3 regions of the Photobacterium sagamiensis genome follow, and region 1 is predicted to be linked to each of the others. Evidence: riboswitches for the same ligand, from Rfam matches in the RefSeq annotation. Region 1 holds a riboswitch; each other region holds the start of a gene.
What was found. A riboswitch is a leader RNA that binds a small molecule or an ion and turns the genes downstream of it on or off. The one in region 1 is predicted to bind lysine.

Region 1 (4,841 bases):
TTCATGGAGCATAAATAACACCATCGACTGGGCCCCCGCAGAAGAGCGAGTGAGCTTGGAAAGCGCGCGTGCTATTCACATCCCCCAGGCTTATAAAATGTTTAGTAAAGAGCCGCTGGCTGGTTATGGGTATGGTAAATTTGAACCGGCCTATATTATCCAAACCGCAAAATGGCATCAGGCCGATCCTGAGCAAAACTATGGTATTTCAGGGCTGGATCACCCGCATAATGAACTATTGTATTGGGCTGCTGAAGGCGGAATTGTACCGTTACTGGCATTGCTTGCCGCTGCTGCCGCCGTCCTCTTAACGATCCGCAAGGCCAGAAACGGGACACAACTGGCGTTAGTCGGCCTGTTTTTGCCCATTACACTACATACCCAGCTGGAGTACCCCTTTTACCATTCGCTGGTGCACTGGGTAACCTTTATCATCTTGATTTACTGGGTCGATAACCTGACGGCGAAATACCATAAGTACCATGCGCGCTATGTACTCTCGGTAAAATTCTGTGCCCTGCTAATGCCAATTCTTGTCACCAGCTTTATGTTAACGACCTTATATTCTGGCAGGTTACTGACCAAATTCGAAACTACGCGGCCGGTGAATGTTGATTACCTGATGCAGGTGAACAACCCATGGGCGTGGCAGAATCGTTTTGACTGGGATTTGCATCTCACTCAGTTGCAGTTAGGTGCCGCGAGTCATAATGAGAACTTAATTGAAGAATATATCCACTGGGCAACTCAGAAAGCGGTCAGCTGGCCACGTCCGGCGCTATATCATAATTTGATCGCAGCCTATCAACTGCTGGATCAACAGGAGCAGGCCAGACAGATCCAGCAAGAGGCTGAATTTTTGTTCCCCGGCAATGACTTCACCATCTCGTCGGTATTACCGGCGATACAGAGTAAACCTGCGCCGCAGGGCAGCCAGCTTTCAGCGGCATTACTGGCTGGTAAGTAAGGGCTGTAACAATTGAGCTTGTGACATAACAGCATTCAATAAAAAACGGCTACCTGCGTAGCCGTTTTTATTGAATTCAGGCAGAAATTCAACCTTTCATTATTTCAGCGTCGTTTCCAATGCTTTTAGGCATAAGGCAACATTCTCACTTCTTGCCGAATACCCCATCAGACCAATCCGCCAGGTTTTGCCCGCTAACGCACCTAAACCGGCGCCGATCTCCAGGTTATAACGTTCAAGCAAGGTCTGACGCACTAACGCATCATCCACCCCTTCGGGAATATATACCGCATTAAGTTGTGGCAAACGAGAGGCTTCATCTACAACAAACTCAATCCCGAGTTTTTCTAACCCTTCACGTAACTCAAGGTGCAAATCTTTATGTCGCTGCCATGCATTTTCCAGCCCTTCATTTTGTAACAACACCAAAGCTTCATGCAGCGCATACAAACTATTGACCGGCGCGGTATGGTGATAGCTGCGTTTCCCTTCCCCGCTCCAGTAACCCAGCACTAAGCTTTGATCCAGGAACCAACTCTGTACTGGTGTAGTGCGGCTCTGAATTTTATCTATGGCCCGCTGGGAAAACGTCAGTGGCGATAGGCCCGGTACACAAGACAGGCACTTCTGGCTTCCCGAGTACACCGCATCCAGTTGCCATTCATCCACCCGCAGAGGAACGCCCCCCAAGGAAGTGACGGCATCAACAATCGTCAGACAATCGTGCTGACGCGCCAACTGCGCTAGGGTCTCAGCATCACTTAACGCACCGGTTGACGTTTCTGCATGAACAAAAGCTAAAATTTTCGCGTCCGGATGCGCAACGAGTGCCTGCTCGACCAGTACCGGAGCGACGGGCTCACCCCAGTTATTATCCACCAGCACAGCCTGACCACCACAGCGCTCCACATTTTCACGCATACGATCGCCAAAAACACCATTACGACAAACAATGACTTTATCACCCGGTTCAACCAGATTAACGAAGCATGCCTCCATCCCGGCACTACCTGGCGCGGAAACGGCGATAGTAAAGGTGTTCTCCGTTTGAAATGCGTATTGCAGCAGTTGCTTCAACTCATCCATCATGCCAATAAATACGGGATCAAGATGACCCACTGTCGGACGGCTCAATGCTTGTAAAACTTGCGGATAAATATCTGATGGGCCGGGACCCATAAGGGTACGTTGCGGCGGATAAAAACTCCCAATTGTCATTATTGTTTCTCCTTGAGGTAAGAGGTCAGCAATTCCCTGTTTTATTATATGTTGGGGGAATAATTACACTAATGCAGCTACAGAGTATTAAAGGAATTCCCCTAAGTCGCAAGTCTCGTTGAAAACTATTATCAATCAATTGCATTTATTTTGCATAAATAACCACAGAAAGATTGACAACCTAACAACAAATCCTATTCAATGAAGGACAAGTTTTGTTCATCCTGATGGAAAGTATGCCATCAGGTAAAGACAGAAGAGGAGCGTTATCCAGGTATCTAGGCTGCGGGGCCCCACCCCGAAGCAGTGTAGAGAGGGGGAATAACGCCGAGGTATTGCTGGACAGGGAACCAGCAATATCGGCTTCGAAGGTTGAATCCTTCTGGCTGTCACCTTTTATTTTTGATGAGTAAAAGGTGGAGAGCTTCTGGTTGTCGCGCTATTCGTATGTCTCGCCTGCCTGCTCTCCTGACAATTAGATATTGGGAATATTTATCCGAGTAAATTCCCTTTTCCTCATTATATTTTTATTGTTACCGGGAGACTTACCTTGAGCCTTGTAAATCATAATTCAGCAACTTCACCACCGTTCACGGTGGCCAAATTCGGTGGTACCAGCGTTGCAGATTTTGCAGCGATGAGCCGTAGCACCACGATTATCAAAAATAACCCGCAAACCCGTTTGGTGCTAATCAGCGCCTGTTCCGGGGTAACCAACATCCTGGTTGAACTGGCTAACGGTGTGACAGATTCAGAGCATCGCTTTGCCTTACTGACGCGTCTGACTGACATTCATCAATCCGTTATCAGCCAGTTACAACAACCAAGCCCGATTTTAGAAGCCGTCAACAACTTACTGGATCAGGTTGCCACTCTGGCGGAGCAAGCCGCACTGCACACTTCGACAGAGTTAACCGATCAGCTAGTCGCAAATGGTGAACTGCTTTCCACCCACCTATTTACCCAAATCATGATCGAGCAAGGGATCAATGCTGTCCGCTTTGATATTCGCGATGTCATGCGCACAGACAGCCATTTCGGCAGAGCAATTCCACACCCCGAAGTGATCCGCCAGTTATCACAGCAAGAGCTCACCCCACTATTTACCAATCACGTGGTAGTCTCACAAGGTTTCATTGGCTCTGATGCCGAAGGTAAAACCACCACTTTGGGCCGCGGAGGCAGCGACTACAGTGCCGCCCTGATGGCAGAGGCGATTGATGCTGCAACCCTGGAGATCTGGACTGATATTCCAGGTATGTACACCACCGATCCTCGTATTGCGCCGAAAGCAAAACCGATCAAAGAGATCAGCTTTAGTGAAGCATATGAGATGGCCAACTTCGGCGCTAAGATCTTGCACCCGTCGACTTTACGCCCAGCGATCCGTCAACAGATCCCTGTCTTTGTCGGCTCATCCAAAGCACCGGAACAGGGTGGCACCTGGATTCGGGAAAGTGTCAGTGCTGCTCCTCTGTTCCGCGCCTTGGCGTTGCGCTGTAATCAGACTATGGTGACACTAACCAGTCTCAATATGTTCCACGCTTATGGCTTCCTGGCTGAAGTGTTCAGGATTTTGGCTGAGCATAAAGTCTCTGTTGATTTGATCACCACTTCTGAAGTCAGCGTTTCATTGACCCTGGATCAAACCGATACTAGTGGCGGTACCCCACAACTACCTCCGGGGGCACTGGAAGAACTTACCAAGTTATGCCGGGTAGAGGTCGAGCAGGATCTCTGCTTAGTCGCCTTAATTGGCAATCAGATGAGCAATACGAAAGGTTCCGTCTCCAAGGTTTTCAATACGCTGGAAGACTTTAACCTGAGAATGATTTGCTACGGTGCCAGCCCTCATAACCTGTGCTTCTTAGTCAAAGAACAAGATGCTAAACCGGTTGTAAAAGAACTCCATCGCGAGATCTTTGAATAACACAATAAAATAAAGGCGCTCACCTGAGCGCCTTTGCCTTCTGTCATCATCGCATTAGAGATTTGGGCCTAACCATTTCTCGGCTTCAATTAAATCCCATCCTTTACGCTCAGCATAACTATCGCGCTGATCTTCCTGGATCTGTGCCACTGCAAAGAAGCGAGAATCCGGGTGCGAGAAATACCAACCTGAGACCGCCGCCCCAGGCCACATGGCATAACTCTCTGTTAATGTCATACCGGTATTCGCTTCTGGATCCAGCAACTTCCAGATCTCACCTTTTTCGGTGTGTTCCGGACAAGCCGGATACCCCGGAGCCGGACGAATACCCTGATATTTTTCACGGATCAGATCGTCGTTAGCAAGCGCTTCATCTGGCGCATAGCCCCAAATTTCTTTCCTGACAGTCTCATGCAAGCACTCCGCAAATGCTTCTGCCAGGCGATCAGCCACAGCCTGAATCATAATGGCGTGGTAATCATCGCCTTTAGCTTTAAATTGCTTTGCTATGTCGTGTTCGCCAATACCACCAGTCACCGCAAACGTTCCGATCCAGTCAGGTTTCCCGCTTTCTTTTGGCGCAATATAGTCAGACAAACAATAATTTGGTCCTTTCGGCTTTTTAGTTTGCTGGCGTAAACCACGAAGTACCGTCAACACTTCAGTGCGGCTTTCATCCGTGTATACCTCGATATCATCATCAATAGCATTGGCAGGAAACAGCCC
Region 2 (4,841 bases), on a different contig from region 1:
GGGAACATACCGAAACAAGTAATGGTACTAGAAGAGATCGCGAAGCAGTTTATTTTACCTGCTAGAAGAGAACGAAGTTACCCTAGAGTATTGAAGTGCTCAAAAAACCGATATCCCGTTAGAAAAAACAATGCCGCTCACGTTAAGTGAACGGCATTAAGCTTACGCTTCCTTTTTTTATTCAAACCTGTTTCCTGAGCCGAAACCTGTTCTAACGACCCAATGCTTCTTTATAGTGTTTACGACAAACGGAAACATAACGGTCATTACCGCCAATTTCAACTTGATCACCATCAGCAATGGCCTGACCAGACTCGTCCTGACGGATCACCATATTTGCTTTACGGCCACAATGACAAATCGTCTTAAGCTCGACCAGCTTATCGGCCCATGAAAGCAAATATCGGCTACCTTCAAATAGCTCACCACGGAAATCACTACGAAGACCGTAACATAATACCGGCACATGCAGTTTATCGACGACTTCGGTTAACTGGTAAACCTGATCTTTTGTCAGGAACTGGCACTCATCAATCAATACGCAGTCAATTTTGGATTCACGGTGCAAGGCTTGCAGTTTTTCCCAGAGATCATCTTCGCGAGTATATAACTCCGCATCTTCTTGTAAACCGATCCGAGAGCTGACCTTGCCCTGACCAAATCGGTTATCAATCGCCGCGGTGAAGATCACCGGTAACATACCGCGTTCGCGATAATTAAAAGATGATTGTAATAATGTCGTCGATTTACCCGCATTCATTGCTGAGTAGTAGAAATACATCTGGGCCATGAGGCTCCCCAAAGACTGAAAAACTGCCGAAATGCTACAGAAATTAGCACGGAAATGAAAGGAGATCCCGCATAGAAAATAAGGAATGCAGATGCATCGCTTTTAACTCAAAATCACTTGGCAAGATAAAAAAAAGCCTGCGAAAACATCGCAGGCTTCATCGCAGATTATGGATCTGTTATACGTTTGCAGTAGCACCTATTGGGCGGCGAGAGAGCCACGATAGCATTACACAAACCACAATAAATGTGATGGTTGCGGCCATAAATGACACTGCCAGTGAACCCGTCATGCCCAGCACCAAGAAACCAATGGCCGACACCAAAGCGACCGAAAGCGCGTAAGGTAGCTGAGTCGATACATGATCAATATGGTGACAACGAGCACCGGTTGAAGACAGTATTGTGGTATCAGAAATCGGAGAACAATGGTCACCGAAAACCGAACCTGCCAGAACCGCACTTAACATCGGCAATAGCAAAGCAATCTCTGTCGCGGCAGATAAATCACCTGCAATCGGTAACATAATACCAAAAGTACCCCAAGAAGTTCCTGTTGAGAACGCCATAATACCTGATAGCAAGAACAGGATAACGGGTAGCATCGTTGGGTCAATATTGCCTTGTACCAGCGTAGACAAATACTTTCCGGTCGCCATATCGCCGATTACGCTACCGATACTCCAGGCGAACAACAGGATCAGAATGGCACCAAACATCGATTTAGCACCGATCCACAATGTTTTCACGACCTCAGCCATCGGGATTTTCTGACGCAAGACAGGAATAAGCGCCGACACCAAACCAAAGAAACCACCGTAACATAGCGATTTACCCACATCGGTATTTTCAAAAGCACCCAGAATATTGAACGCAATACCATCCGCTTCCAGAGCCTGATAACCCGTATAAATCATAAAGAAGAAAGTGGAGAGGATCAGAATCACAATCGGCATAACCAGATCAGCAACACGGCCATGCTCACTTTCTTCGATTTCCAGCTCATCATTCAGATCTTTAGCCTGACTGTTATCATCACCTTCATCGAACCCATAACCATGACTTGCCTCTACTTCATGCTTTTTCATGGCGCCAACATCGATTTGGAACCAAGCAACAGCAAAAACCATCAGCAGAGCAAATACGGCATAGAAATTCATTGGTGCCAGCTGCAAGAATGCACTTAATGCTGAATATTCAGTCACACCATGTGACACCAGAATGCCACCAATAACGGTAATGATATAAGCGCCCCAGCTGGATGCCGGCATTAATACACACATAGGTGCAGCCGTTGAATCCAGAATATAAGCCAGTTTAGCGCGTGAAACATAGAAGCGGTCAGTGACCGGGCGAGAAATCGAACCTACCGCCAGGCTATTAAAATAGTCATCAACGAAAATGAAAACACCTAAAAATGCAGCCAGGAGCTTCGCACCACGTTTAGTTTTAATCTTGGTTTGTGCCCATTCGGCAAATGCGCGTGTACCACCCGATAAGGTCAGTAATGCCGTCATCATTCCCAGTAAAACCAGGAATACCACGATACTCATGTTCCAGCTATTAATGGCACCATCTTCGATGAATACGCTTTTGACTGTTGTTAACAAGTAATCTGCGGTGGCCCCTGCAGAGAAATCGGTTAATAACAGTGCGCCTAATACGACACCAACACCTAAAGAAACCAATACTTTACGTGTAAGGACAGCCAATACTAATGCCACTAAAGGCGGTAAAAGCGAAATGGAAGAATGGGAAAAATCTACAATATTCATGATCTCTACTACAACCGATATTGGTCGGAGATCTACTGCTGAACACGGGAATAACCGTGATTAGATGAGTATAAGGAAAGAAGATAAACCTCTCCCGACCCCACAGTAGCGCTCCATAGTTAATGTAATTTATACTATGGCAGTGTTGCCCCTATTTGGTGACAACCCCAGCAAGAAGGCTTGATAAACCTTTCTAACTTCGGCATTGGCTCCTTTCGCAAACTATCATCGGAATCACCCTACAGCTTGCTACTTATAGACAATGCGCCTCTACCCTTAGTCAAGGAATGGTTCATTCTACGGAATGTCGACTCTTTTGCAACAACTTAAAGTGAAAGATTTCACACAAATAGTGAATAATATTGCCGAAGTGGTGAGTTTTTAACCACAAAATCCAAATTTGAATACGATTATTATGAAATGGCGGACATTTATATATAGCGATGAATCACATTTTGGTTGATATTTCCAAACCAAAATGTGATTACATTTTTTCATAATTGAGAATTCATTCGACAAACGAACATTATTTAATTATTAAACAAATAAATTGTTTGGCACTGACGCTATAAAAGTATTATTATTGATAAATATTGCTTTTTGACTGCTATTATTAATGTGGCAAGTTTGAAATTAACAGGAAATAAAAATGTCTGATGTAATGAAAGCGCTATTAAACCTTCGCAGCCTTCGCGCACTTTCTCGCGAATATACACTTGAGCAACTACAAGAAGCTCTGGAAAAACTACAAACAGTCGTTACTGAACGTGAAGAATCTGAAGCGGAAGATATCGCTAAAGAAAATGAGCGTAACGAAAAGCTGGATCATTACCGTGAAATGCTTCTGGCTGATGGTATCGACCCAGAAGAATTACTTTCTAGCCTAGCTAAAGCACCAAAAGCTAAGCGTGCTTCACGTCCAGCAAAATATAAATTCATCGACGAAAACGGTGAAGAAAAAACGTGGACAGGCCAAGGCCGTACACCAAGTTCATTGAAGAAAGCGTTAGATGCCGGTCAATCTATTGATGATTTCGAAATCTAATAGGCTGTATACCAGTTGAATAAAAGCCCGGCTATCACGCCGGGCTTTCTATATTCAGTAAAAGCATTTTCATTTAATAACTATCTACTACTACTTTAGGGTTAATCACCTGTCACTCAGACAATTCACGCAGCCACAAATAATCTCAATACTCATTGATGATGTTAATAATAGCCATTAAAAACCCCGCGAAATGAGCTGACAAGCTTTTAGCAAGATAAAAAACATTTTATCCGTACACGGCTACTCCTACTCATCAGCTCAACCGTATGATATTGAAATTAAAGAAAATTTTACATCAACAAATCTCATGAAGAAGAAACGGTAACATGCTGACAAACGATCAGACACAACGAAAAAGAGCCAGGTATTAATGCCTGGCTCTATCTCTTTTTAAAATCAAAAAATCAAAGGTTATCGAATTCGGTCTGCGAGATGACTCACCGCTAAAGCAAAATAATGCGAACGATTCCAGCTTAATAGGGTTTGATAATTACCATAAATCAGATATGCACGCCCTCGTTGATCATCAGGTTGAATAAGCCATGCGTCAATATTAACCTTTGGTAGGGCTTGTCCATTTATTTTCCTGACTCCTAGCTTCTGCCATTCATCTAAAGGTCTCGCTTTTTCCTTTTCGACACCTTTAAATGATGCGCTTATTCCTGCCGGGAATTTAACCTGTCTTCCCCAGGTATATTCATCATTCCAGCCCGACATCTTCAGATAATTTGCCGCTGAGGCAAAAACATCCTCTTCGCTCTGCCAGATATCAATACGTCCGTCATTATTTCCATCGACAGCATAGGCAAGAAAAGATGTCGGCATAAACTGGGGTTGCCCCATCGCACCTGCCCATGAACCTTTCATCTCTTGTGGCGCAATATGACCGTCATCCAGAATCGTTAATGCCGCCATGACTTGCTTGCGAAAAAATGTTTCACGACGCCCTTCATAAGCCAGAGTAGAAAGCGCTTCGATCACATTGTAATTTCCCATCAAGCGGCCAAAGTTGCTTTCAACCCCCCATAACGCGACAATGAACCTTGGCTGAACACCATATTCACGTCCAATCCTATCCAGCGTCGGTTTATGCTCCTGGTATAAACGATTAGCCTGCTTTACTTTCCAATCAGGTACCGCGCGTGGGATATATTCATCCAACGTCAGCTTTTTCTCAGGCTGATTCTTATCTGCCTTAACTGCACGCTCTGTATATTTAATGCCTTCGA
Region 3 (4,841 bases), on a different contig from region 1:
TGCTGTCAAAATGATACTGGCGATTCCAGTTGGTGCCTGTAACCGGGTCGAAACGACCAAGGGTAAATTCGCCACTTTTTTGATTAATACCCAGAGGGTTAGCCTGGGGCACCATAACCACATCCCCTTGTGGCGGATGCTGGCGGAAAAATTCCAACAGCTGGTAAATGACGGCATTGCCCTGCACCTCAGCGCCATGGATATTGGCCTGGATATAAACACGAGGGCCATTGCCCTGACCTTGAATTTTGATCACCGGCACTTCCATCGGATCGCCGGTCGGCTGCTCGCCGACTTTGACTGTGGTTGTTTTAATCATCAGCACTGCCGGATATGCTTGATCCGGCTCCTTTCCATGTTTTGGCAACAGCATAACACCTGGTGGTTAGCTGTGTATGTGGTTACAGGTGACATCTCTATTTAAGCCAAATAATGACTGGCTGGAAGACTTGGTCGCAAAACGTCAATGCTTGATTGCGAGAAGGTTAGCTCCGCAGGGAGGGCGTGGCAGAGGAAGTAGGGCATACTTTCGGTAAAACCATAGGCGCCCGCCTGAGAGAAGATCAGCCACTCGCCCCGCTGCAGGCTGTCTGGTAATTGTAAACAGCCAAGGCAGTCCAGCCCGGTGCAGAGGGCACCATGGATCTGGTAAGAGGTTAGCGGCGAGTCACTAGGTTGCAGAGATTCAACCGGGAAAGCTTGCTCTGTAAGCGCCGGACGTAGCAGGTGCTGGCTTCCGCCTTCAATCACGGCAAAATGGACACCCTGATTATCTTTGATATCGGCAACCTTACTTGCGTAATAACCATAGGGGCCAACCGCATAACGGCCTAATTCCATCCAGCATTCGCCAAGCTGGAATTTGCATTTTAACTGTTCCAGCCCCTGGCAAACCCGCTGCCAGTCTAGCTCTTGCTGTTGTCCGGCATAAGGGATACCAAGCCCGCCGCCTAAGTCGACGACAGGTTCTTGTATTTGCCAGGCATCAAGCAGGGCGTTAAGTTTAGGCATAGCTGCCTGCCAGGTTTGCACCAGAGTATCGGCACAAAGGATATTGCCCCATTGGAAGCAATGCACACCCAACAGCTCAAATTCATCAGGCAAAGTGAAAGTATCAGGCATCCACTGTTCAGGCGTCAGCCCGAACGGGGTAGGGTTACTTCCCCCTAATACATTCATCTTTTCTTCCGGATCTTTCGCCCACGGAAGCTGTACCCGTAGCAGCACCTGAATACGGATTTGTTTTTCGCGGGCGATCTTGGCCAGATCATCTGCCTGCTGGTGGCTTTCAAGTACAAATATACGCACGCCGCGCTCAACAAACTCGGCAAGGTGCTCCGGTGTTTTTACCGGGCCGGTATTTAAAATACGTGATGGATCGACGCCTTGTGCCAATACCTGTTTTAACTCGCCTAGGCTTGCGACATCAAAGCCAAAGCCTCTGGCATCAAGAGCCTGGATGATGGCCGATAACGGATTAGCTTTAACGGCATACCATAACTTGGCCGGCGCACTTTCAAGGCCTGCCAAGTGCTGATCCAGACCGTCAAGATCATAGGCATAAAATGAATGAGGTTGTTGCTTGCTGGCGAGTTGTAGTACCTTGCGAACTTGCTCAGTCAGTGCCATTAACGAAGCGCCTCTTCCAGAACCAGTGAAGCATCGCTACTGTCATCGCGGTATTTGATGATCACCGGACACTGTACGCTCAGGCCCATCTTTTTGCCCCACTCACTGCTGGCCGGGCGGCTGCCTGGAACAACAACCGCGCCTTCAGGGATCGGTGCGCCTTTTGGCAACTGGCATTCATTAATCAGATCATAAACAGCTACTGCAGCTGACAGCGTTACACCCGGTGCCAGTACCGCCCCTTTTTTTACAACAATCCCTTCAACGATCACACAACCGGCACCGATAAAGGCGTCATCTTCGATGATCACGGGTGTTTGACCTACAGGCTCAAGCACACCGCCAATCTGCACACCTGCAGAGAGGTGGACATTCTTGCCAATCTGGGCACAAGAGCCGACCAGAGCATGGCTGTCTACCATCGTACCGCTGTCGACATAAGCGCCGATATTAATGTAGGCCGGCGGCATGATCACAACACCCGGTGCGACATAAGCACCGCGACGAACTGCTGAGCCCCCCGGTACCAGACGAACCTGTTCTTCCGGCGTAAACTGACGTGGATACAGGTTATGTTTGTCAACTGCGCCAGGGTATTCAGGTCCGAAGCTGATCAGTTCTCCGGCTGGAAAAGCGGCTAAGATCCCCTGTTTCACAGCGGCATCGGCGTGCCAGTTACCTTTTGGGTCTTGGTTTGCAGTGCGTATTTCGCCGCGCTCAAGTTGATCAAGTAAAAGCTTCCAGCCCGGGGTTACTACTGATTCAGACATGTTTTCATCCATTGGTATATTGCCGCATCGGCATTTAAAACAGGGGTTAACTCTTGCATCTCTTCCATGTATAGGGGGGGACGCAGTCCAGCGTTATTGAGGCGACCTTGATGTTGCATCAGGGCTTTCACCGGGATCGGGCTGGCGGCACAGAATAAGCTGTTGCTGGCTTGTTGCCATAAGGTCTTGAAGCTTGGAACTGTTTGGCTAAGGCTCTGGCGAACATAGTGTGCAGTGGCTTCAGGCCAGGCGTTGGCGGCCACAGAGACCAGACCGCAGGCACCGGCAGCAACAAAATCGACCAGCAGGCCATCATCACCACAGTAAAACTGTAGCGATGGAGCCGCGTTGCGGTAACGGGTGAAAGCTTCGATGCTTCCGCTGGCTTCTTTCACTGCCCATGTATTGGGATGACTTTCGAGTGAACCCAAGGTTTGCTCATTAAGGGCGACACCGGTGCGTGAAGGTACGTTATAGATCATGCATGGCCAATTGCTGGCATCAAGCAGACTGTTAAACCACTTCAACTGGCTAGCGGCACCAGGCTTGGCGTAAAGCGGAACCGGTATCAGCAGGGCATCGACAGGAAAATCCTGTAAAAAATCCAGCCACTGCATTTGTTGCTGCAGCTGGAAGCCGCCGACACCCACCATGAGCGGTACAGAAAGATCCAGCGCACAGATATGGCGGATCACATCCTGTTGTTCCGTCGGTGTCATTGCTAATGCTTCGCCGGTACTGCCGAGGATCAGGATCCCATTCCCGGCCGCATCTTGCTCTTTGGCTAGTTGGATCAGGGTCGCAAAGTCAATAGACTCATCGGAGTGGAACGGGGTGATGAGCGCCGTCCATAATGTGGTTTGTTGTAAGCGTTCATTCCCGACAGCGGGAATAGAATTTTGATTAGGCATCTCTCATCCGAACTTTTTGATATCAGTTCAGAGAGCTTGGTTTTGCGAAGGCGCCAGTGACAATTAGCCACGTGGGGCGATAAAACACAAACACCAGAAGCTCTCCACCATAGGTGACAGTCCTGAGGATTCAGCCCCAGAAACCGATAAGCCTTGCTTCCAAACGCAAACTTACCTCGGCGTTAATCCCCCTTATCTGCCGTCGAGGGTATTTGGATACCTCGAACAGATCACCTGGTTAACGCACCTCTTCTGATCCCATAAAATATGGGATGGCTTGATTCAAACATCAAACGTGGATAAGTGTCAATAATATTGTGAATATTTATGCAAAGCAACTTTCATCGCCTGTCATGGATAATGAGGACCGTTCCCAATTATCAAATGGCTTTTGGCTCTTGGTGGTAATCAAAATACGCTATCAAGCTCTATATCAGAAGAAGAATGATAACGATAGAAAAGCTATCTGATGTAATTATTGATTGCATGAATCCTTAACCGCCATCAAATTATATACTTCGCTAGTATTTTTAATGTTAGCTTCACATTATTTGTGGCTAGTTAACGATATGCTTATAAATAATCTTATTAAAAATAAGAGTTAGACTATTTATGAAATATTACTCAAGAATAATTTTAGCTCAACAACGATTCGGGTTTGGTGCGGCCTTAGCTAATTCACTACAATCTTATACATTGTCTGCACAAGTTGAAACGGTTCCGTATAAACATGATGCTCTTGCAGGCTTGACTCCGACCAATGATATTATTATTGAAATGGGACATTTTCAGCAGAAAAGGCGAAAATCAAAAAAAAAGCAGGCTGAAAAACAAAAGATACAACAGCAGGAAAATACGTTTTCCAAGCAGCAATATAATGAACAAATCCATGCTCGTAATCTACAAACACTTCACTCACCATTAGACTTCCAAGAGCGTTTAATCCAATTTTGGAGTAATCACTTTGCGATCTCGGTAGATAAGCGAAAGATTAGACCGCTCGCGGCAACCATTGAAAATGATATTGTTCGGAAATATTGGAATGGGAACTTTAAAGATATGCTGATGGGGTCTATCAAGCATCCTGCGATGTTAATATTTCTCGACAATAACTTATCTATCGGCCCGCATTCTAAAGTCGGGAAAAAACGTAACAAAGGATTAAACGAAAATTTAGCCAGAGAGATAATGGAGTTACATACACTGGGTGTGAATGGTGGGTATTCGCAAACAGATGTCACGAGTTTAGCAAAAGCGATTACAGGCTGGACCGTCAGTTTCAATGAAAATCAACCAGGTTTTGCATTCAACTTTTCTATGCATGAGCCGGGAAGTATCTCGTTACTTAATAAGTCATATCCACAAGCTGGAATTAAACAAGGTGAAGCTTGCCTTAATGATTTGGCTTTGCATTTGAGTACAGCCAACTATATTGCGGCAAAATTAGCGCTACATTTTGCGGGGGATGGTCAACAAGATCTCGTTGAGAAACTATCTTCGGCTTTTCTAAAGCATAAAGGTGAGTTAAAGC

Region 2: another riboswitch for lysine. It lies ahead of L4D76_RS16370 (Na+/H+ antiporter NhaC family protein); the one in region 1 lies ahead of lysC (lysine-sensitive aspartokinase 3).
Region 3: another riboswitch for lysine. It lies ahead of dapA (4-hydroxy-tetrahydrodipicolinate synthase); the one in region 1 lies ahead of lysC (lysine-sensitive aspartokinase 3).

What each region holds. Positions count from the first base shown of each region.
Region 1 covers NZ_JAKJSP010000022.1:138,789-143,629, forward strand. The annotation lists gene L4D76_RS11435 (PglL family O-oligosaccharyltransferase) at 1-967, shown strand, start outside; gene L4D76_RS11440 (pyridoxal-phosphate-dependent aminotransferase family protein) at 1,067-2,185, opposite strand; lysine riboswitch at 2,434-2,620, shown strand; gene lysC (lysine-sensitive aspartokinase 3) at 2,736-4,115, shown strand; gene metH (methionine synthase) at 4,170-4,841, opposite strand, start outside.
Region 2 covers NZ_JAKJSP010000032.1:79,283-84,123, reverse strand. The annotation lists partial or broken gene L4D76_RS16380 (IS4 family transposase) at 1-150, shown strand, start outside; gene L4D76_RS16375 (thymidine kinase) at 212-790, opposite strand; gene L4D76_RS16370 (Na+/H+ antiporter NhaC family protein) at 969-2,564, opposite strand; lysine riboswitch at 2,663-2,845, opposite strand; gene L4D76_RS16365 (H-NS family histone-like protein) at 3,214-3,609, shown strand; gene L4D76_RS16360 (lytic murein transglycosylase) at 4,024-4,841, opposite strand, start outside.
Region 3 covers NZ_JAKJSP010000056.1:28,562-33,402, forward strand. The annotation lists gene L4D76_RS23000 (succinylglutamate desuccinylase/aspartoacylase family protein) at 1-367, opposite strand, end outside; gene L4D76_RS23005 (PLP-dependent decarboxylase) at 421-1,629, opposite strand; gene L4D76_RS23010 (2,3,4,5-tetrahydropyridine-2,6-dicarboxylate N-succinyltransferase) at 1,629-2,399, opposite strand; gene dapA (4-hydroxy-tetrahydrodipicolinate synthase) at 2,384-3,310, opposite strand; lysine riboswitch at 3,400-3,570, opposite strand; gene L4D76_RS23020 (DUF1800 domain-containing protein) at 3,923-4,841, shown strand, end outside.